One region of the Isoptericola sp. NPDC019693 genome, then DNA from elsewhere that is predicted to be linked to it. Evidence: riboswitches for the same ligand, from Rfam matches in the RefSeq annotation. Region 1 holds a riboswitch; the other holds the start of a gene.
What was found. A riboswitch is a leader RNA that binds a small molecule or an ion and turns the genes downstream of it on or off. The one in region 1 is predicted to bind FMN.

Region 1 (3,393 bases):
CCAGGGATGGCCGACGACCTCGCCCGTGTGGGCGCGCGCTGGGACGACGATCCGAGCGCGGGGGAATGGATCCTGCCGTTGCTGGGGGAGTTCGGCCCGACGCTCGGCCATGCCGTCCCGCAGGCGTACGCCGCCTACGCCGTCGTGCCCCTGCCCCGGGACGCTGAGGGCGACCTGGACCTGGACGCGGTCCCGGCGCGCCTCGACGCGTTGCTCGAGGTGCTCGACCCGTGGACGGGGGAGTCGCCGCTGCGCGGCACGCTGTGGGAGGGCTGGCCGAACCTTTACGCGCCGGGCGGCGGTGTGGCGTCGTCAGGGGTCGCCGTCATGCTCGCCTGGGACCCGGACGAGCCGGAGCCCTCCGCGCAGGAGCTCGCCGAGGCGCGGCGGGAGGCGGAGCAGGAGCTGCTCGACCGGCTCGTCGCCAGGCCGCTCGCCGACAGGCTTCGCCTGCCCCACAGGGAGTACCACGTCTGGACGGGGACCTCCCGGACGGTCACCGGGCTCCTCGACGCGGTCGAGCTGCCCTCCCACGTCTGGCCGGAGCACCGGCGGTGGTTCCTCGGGCTCCCGATCTACACCGCGGAGGTGGCGCTCGGCGGCCCCGCGGACCTGGTCGGCGCCGTCCTGGCCGACGCACGGCTGGAGGCGCGGGCGGCCACGCCGTCGACCGTCCTCGACATCGACGACTGACGCCGGCAGGCCACGTTCAGCGCGGCAGTTCGGATTCGGCGCGGCAGTTCAAACTGCCGCGCCGAGCCCAAACTGCCGCGCCGAGCGCCGTCAGGGCGTGACGGCGGGTGTCGTCGTCCCCGCCTCGGCCTGCTCGCGCCGGTGCACGCGCCACCACACGAAGAAGCCGGTCAGCGTGAACACGCCGTAGAACACGTACATGAGCGCCGTGGCGTAGTACCCGGCGGACCAGAGCAGGGGCACGCCCACGACGTCGACGGCCACCCAGACCAGCCAGAACTCGACCCAGCCCTTGGCCATGCCGTACGTGGCGACGAGGGAGCCCATGAAGATCCAGGCGTCCGACCACACGGGCTCGTACGAACCGAGGGCGCGGAACAGCGGCGTGAGGACCAGGGTGCCGGCGACCATGACGACGACGATCCCCACCCGTGCCCGCCAGGAGGCCCAGTGCGGGTGCACCGCGGCGCCGCCGTCGGCGGGGATCTTGCCGTCGGCGCGCACCTCGAGGTCGGCGCGCTGCGTGCGGCGCCACTGCACCCAGCCGTAGATCGAGACGATGAGGAACATCACCTGACGGCCGGCCTGGCCGAGCATGTCGGCGCGGCTGGAGTCGCCGAACCACGAGCCCATGAAGACGGTGAACAGGACGAGGTTGCCGACGATGCCGACGGGCCACGCCCACACCTTGCGGCGCATGCCTCCGAGTGCGGAGGCGAGGCCGAACAGGTTGCCCACGATCTCGCGCCACGACATGTGCTGGTCGCCGATGGTCAGCGTGGCGTTGAAGAACGCGTCGATCGCGTCCATCGTTCACTCTCCCGGTCCGAGGTGCGGCGTCCGGGGGTGAAGGGTCGGCGCTCGCCGAGCACGGCCCGGAGGGCCGTCGCCGACGACACGACGCCCGGCGGCACCCACCCTGACGGGCGTGTGCCGCACGTGCTTCCTCCCATCCGGACTTTGACCGTCGGCCCTGGAGTTCCACCAGGTCAACCGGTCTCGCTCGGCTTCTGACGAGGAGACCGGGTCGCGGGCTGTCACCGCCGGCTCGGAATTTCACCGACCCCGGAGCACGTACGTGCGTGTCTTGCCACCGCCGGAGGTCCCGGCGGCGTCCTGCACAACTCAGGATGCCACAGCGGCATTCCCGTGCACCGGGTCGTCCCGTCCGCGTCGGCCGTCAGGCCAGCGCGTCGCGGACGGCGCGCGCGACGTCGTCCGGCCCGGCCCCGGGCTCCAGCACGGTGACGACGACGCGCCTGCCGTCGCCTCCCGTCGCCAGGGTGCGCGGCTCGCCGGCCACGTCGGCGGTGCCCGGGTCGCCCGCGGCGGCGGACGACGGCGCTGCGGGCTCGTCGTCGTGCGTGAACGGGGCGACGGCGGCGTGCCGGAGGTCGGCGAACGCCTCCTCGAGCTCCGGCCGCAGGTCGAGGTGGGGGTTGCGCAGCCAGCGACGCAGGATCGCGTTGTGCACGGCGACGACGGACGCCGCGAACGCGATCGACATCGTCGTGGTGGAGCGGTCGGGCGACAGGGTGTCGCGCAGGTACGCCGTGAACGCGCGCTCGTACCGGTGGGTGGTGACCAGCTCGCGGTCGCGCAGCGCGGGCACCTGCTGCAGCAGCTGGTGGCGTGCGATCGACGTCTCGCGCTGTCCCACGTGGTGGTCGAAGACCAGACGCGCCGCGCGGCAGACCTCGAGGTACGGGTCGGTGGTCGGGTCCCAGGCCCGCTCGGGCGCGCGGCCGGACTCCTCGCTCGCGCGCGCCTCGGGGCGGGTCTCCGCGAGCATCACCACCACCTCCTCGAGGAGCAGCTCGTGGTCCGCGAAGACCACGTCCTCCTTGGAGCGGAAGCGGCGGAAGAAGGTCGCACGGCTGACGCGCGCGGCGTCGGCGATCTCCTCGACGGTGGTCTGCTCGTAGCCCTGCCGGGAGAAGAGGTCGATCGCGGCGTCGACGGCCTGGGCGTGGGTGTGCGTCCGGACGGCGGTCATGCCACGGAGGCTACTCCGAGCGGCGGCCACGACGTCGGCCGGTGTCGCCCCCCGGTGTCGCACGACGCGGCTCGTCGAAGCCCGCGTCGGCGGGACGGCGCGCCCGCTGCAGGTACCGGATCTCGCGCACCGCGACCCCGGCGGCCAGGAAGAACGGGATCCACGCCCAGACCCTGCCGCGCAGCACGACCCACAGCATCGCGAGCGCGACGACGCACGCCCCCACGACCGTCCACACGCTCGCCCACCGCACCTTGCGCACGGGCCGAGGCTACCCGTGCGGCCCCGCGCGGTCGCCGCCACGCACCGTCCGGGCGTGGGTAAGGTGGCGGGCGTGACTTCCGGGACCACCACCGCGCCTGAGACCGCGACCACCACGACCGCGAGCGTCCCCGTCGTGGACGTCTACGTCGACCCGCTGTGCCCGTTCGCCTGGATCACGTCGCGCTGGGCGCTCGAGGTCGCGCAGCACCGGGACGTGCAGCTCACGTTCCGGCTGATGAGCCTCTACCTGCTCAACAAGGACCGCGACATCCCGGCCGACTACCGGGCGAAGATCGAGGCCTCGCGCGGCATCGGCCGCGTCGCCGCCGCGGTGCAGACCGAGCACGGCCCGGAGGCGTTCAGCGCCTTCTACACGGCCGCCGGCACCCGCATCCACCCGGGCGGCCGCGGCGACGACCTCGACGCGGTCGCCGTGGAGG
Region 2 (3,393 bases), on a different contig from region 1:
GCGCCAGCTCCGGGGGCAGCGCGATCTCGACGACCTCCCACTGCGTCCCCGGCGTGCGCGCGAGCACCGTCCCTGCCCCGTCGACGTGCCCCTGCACGACGTGCCCGCCGAAGCGCCCGTCCGCCGCGAGCGCCCGCTCGAGGTTGACGGGGTCGCCGGGCTCCCGCAGGCCCAGGCTCGTGCGAGCGAGCGTCTCGGCCATGAGGTCCGCGGTCCAGGTGGCTCGGCCGTCGTGCTCGCCGGTCTCCGCGACGGTGAGGCAGCACCCGTCGACGGCGATCGAGTCGCCGAGCCGGACGCCGTCCAGCACGGTGGTGGCCGCGACGGTGAGGCGGGCGCCGTCGGCGTGCTCGCGCACGGCGACGACGGTGCCGAGCTCCTCCACGATTCCGGTGAACATGACTCAGCGCTCCTTCCGCGGCCGCAGGGCGAGCCGCACGGTGGGGGTGTCGGTGGGGTCGTCGGGGTCCCGGGGCAGCACGGCGACGTCGAGGAGGTCGAGGCGCGCGGCGTCGGCGATCGTGCCGATGCCGAGGTCCGCGACCGCGGCCGCGCCCACGCCGAGCAGCACCGGCGCGACGTACGCGACGACGTCGTCGACCAGCCCGGCGCGCCAGAACGCGGCCGCCAGGGCGGGCCCGCCCTCGAGCAGCACGTGGCGGTGCTCGCGGTACCAGAGCACCTCCAGGACCTCGTGGGGGTCGTGGGTGCGCAGGTGCAGCACGGGCTCGCCCGCCGCGGCGGCGCGGGCGAGGCGGGACGACGCCGGCAGGTCGCGCAGCCCGACGACGACCCGGTCGGGCTGCGGGCCCGTCAGCGGGGCGTGGCGCACGGTGAGGTCGGGGTCGTCGGCGAGCGCCGTGCCGGTGCCGACGAGGACGGCGTCCACGCCGGCACGCAGGCGGTGCACGTCCTGCCGCGCGGCGCGCCCGGTGATCCAGCGCGACGTGCCGTCGGCGGCCGCGGAACGCCCGTCGAGCGTGCTCGCGACCTTCCAGGTCACGACGGGGCGGCCGAGCTCCAGAGCGCGCGTCCAGGTGGCGTTGAGGGCGCGGGCCTCGTCGGCGAGGACGCCCCCGACCACCTCGACGCCTGCGGCACGCAGGCGCGCGGCGCCGCCGGAGGCGGCAGGGTTGGGGTCGTGCTGAGCGTGCACGACGCGCGCGACGCCGGCGGACAGCAGCGCGTCCACGCAGGGGCCGGTACGGCCGTGGTGGTTGCAGGGCTCGAGCGTGACGACGGCGGTGGTGCCTCGGGCGCCGCCCGGGCCGCGGGCCTCGGTCGCCCCGCGCAGGGCCTCGACCTCCGCGTGCGGCGTGCCCGCGCCGCGGTGGAAGCCCTCCGCGACGGTCGCACCGTCCGCGTCGAGGAGCACGCAGCCCACCCGGGGGTTGGGCCCGCGGGCCGGCACCCGCGCGGCCAGCTCCAGCGCACGCTGCATCGCGGCGCGCTCCGCCGTGGTGGCACTCATCCGTCCTGCCCCTGTCGTCCGGTCGCGGACCCCGGGGCAGGAAGGCGGGGTCGGACGTGCTCGCGCCGACCGGTCACGGGTCGTCACGACGGACGACGCCGGCCGAGGCGGCCGGGGGACGGACCGGACGGGGAGCCGTCGCGTGCGCTTCCCATCCGGACTTTGACCGTCGGTCCAGGAGTTTCACCTGATCAACCGGTCACAGGCTGTGACCGGGTCGCGGACTATCACCGCCGGCTCGGAATTTCACCGACCCCAGAGCACGCGAGCAATTCGCTCGTCATCGCTGACCGTGCCACGCCGCGTGTCGGCCTGGCAAGCCCGAGTGGCGGACGTCTCACGGGCGGGAGCGTCGTCCGGCGCCGGTCAGTGCGCCCGCGGCCCGGCGGCGCGGCGCTGGTCGTCCCGCCCGAGAGCGACGCCGAGGGCGGCGAGCACGACGAGGTCCACCACCAGCCCCGCGACCGCCACCCACTGCACGGCGCGGAACGCGAGCAGCTGGGTGACCAGCAGGCTCACGAGGACCCCGCGGCGCACCCACACGGCGCCGGCGCGGTGGTCCCCCGGCCCGACGACGAGGGCCCGCACGACGCACGCCACCGTGACGGCGACGGCCCCGAGGATGCCCACGCCCACCCAGGCCGGGACGGCGACGCCCCCGAGCAGCACCCGCAGCGCCACGACGACCGAGCCCGCGCCGGTGCCCAGCACGGCCACCACGACGACCGCGGCCGCCCACCGGTGCTCCATGGCGCCGGCGAACCACGCCGACACCCGCACGACCAGGGAGCGCACCGGGTCGGGCACGGTCACGTCGTCGCGCGGCACGGCCTCCACGAGGGCGGCCACCTCGTCGCCGGCCGGCTCGCCCCGGCCCCGCTCGACCAGGGAGCGCGCCTCGTCGCGCTCCGCGTCCGTGAAGCCGCCGGCCACCCCGGCGACGGCGCGGTCGGTCGCGACGGCCAGGTACTCCGCGGGATGGTGCGCCCGCCGGCCGTGCAAGGCCTCGACCAGGAGCACGAGGACCACCACGACCGCGTAGATGAGCGCTGCCGTCGGCTCGTAGAAGTAGTCGTTGTCCGAGGTGACGAACTTGCCGATCTCGTCGACGAACAGCCCGAAGCCGACCCCGCCCAGCACCGCCCCGAGCGACCGCGGCGCCGGTCCCACCCAGGAGAGCAGCACCACCACCGCGAGCGCCATGCCGAGCCCGCCCCACAGCACGTGCGCGACGTGCAGCCCGCCTCCGCCCACCTGCGGGTAGCCGGACGCGGCGAGCAGGAACCTCGTCACCAGCACCGTCGCCACCGCGACCACCAGGAACGTCACCAGGTGGCGCACCGCCGACGTGTCGCGCGCCGCGCCGAGGCGCAGCAGGCGACCACGACGGGCCATCGGGTCCGTGCTCATCGGCAGCTCATCGGCAGCTCATCGGCAGCTCATCGGCGAGTCAGCGACGCCGCTTCTCCCGCACGCGGACGCTGATCTCGATGGGCGACCCCTCGAAACCGAAGGTCTCGCGCAGGCGTCGCTCGATGAAGCGGCGGTAGCCCGCCTCGAGGAACCCCGTCGCGAAGATGACGAAGCGCGGCGGGCGGGTCGAGGCCTGCGTGCCGAACAGGATGCGCGGCTGCTTGCCGCCCCGCAGGGGGTGCGGGTGGGCGGCCACGAGCTCACCGAGGAAGGCGTTCAGCCGGCCGGTGGGGATGCGGGTGTCCCACGACTCGAGGGACGTCTCGAGCGCGCGGGTCAGCTTGTCGGTGTGCCAGCCGGTGCGGGCGGAGACGTTGACGCGCGGCGCCCACTGCACCTGCACCAGGTCCTTCTCGATCTCGCGCTCGAGGTACGGGCGACGGTCGTCGTCCATGAGGTCCCACTTGTTGTACGCGATCACGAGCGCACGGCCCGCGTCGACCGCCTGC

Region 2: linked by a shared signal. The riboswitch ahead of ribD (bifunctional diaminohydroxyphosphoribosylaminopyrimidine deaminase/5-amino-6-(5-phosphoribosylamino)uracil reductase RibD) and the one ahead of pnuC (nicotinamide riboside transporter PnuC) in region 1 are both predicted to bind FMN.

Annotation. Positions count from the first base shown of each region.
Region 1 covers NZ_JBIRXP010000002.1:142,462-145,854, forward strand. The annotation lists gene ACH436_RS06085 (hypothetical protein) at 7-693, shown strand; gene pnuC (nicotinamide riboside transporter PnuC) at 784-1,503, opposite strand; FMN riboswitch at 1,629-1,771, opposite strand; gene ACH436_RS06095 (TetR family transcriptional regulator) at 1,874-2,689, opposite strand; gene ACH436_RS06100 (hypothetical protein) at 2,700-2,951, opposite strand; gene ACH436_RS06105 (DsbA family protein) at 3,024-3,393, shown strand, end outside.
Region 2 covers NZ_JBIRXP010000001.1:894,174-897,566, forward strand. The annotation lists gene ACH436_RS04270 (riboflavin synthase) at 1-400, opposite strand, end outside; gene ribD (bifunctional diaminohydroxyphosphoribosylaminopyrimidine deaminase/5-amino-6-(5-phosphoribosylamino)uracil reductase RibD) at 404-1,471, opposite strand; FMN riboswitch at 1,610-1,739, opposite strand; gene ACH436_RS04280 (hypothetical protein) at 1,838-2,881, opposite strand; gene der (ribosome biogenesis GTPase Der) at 2,922-3,393, opposite strand, start outside.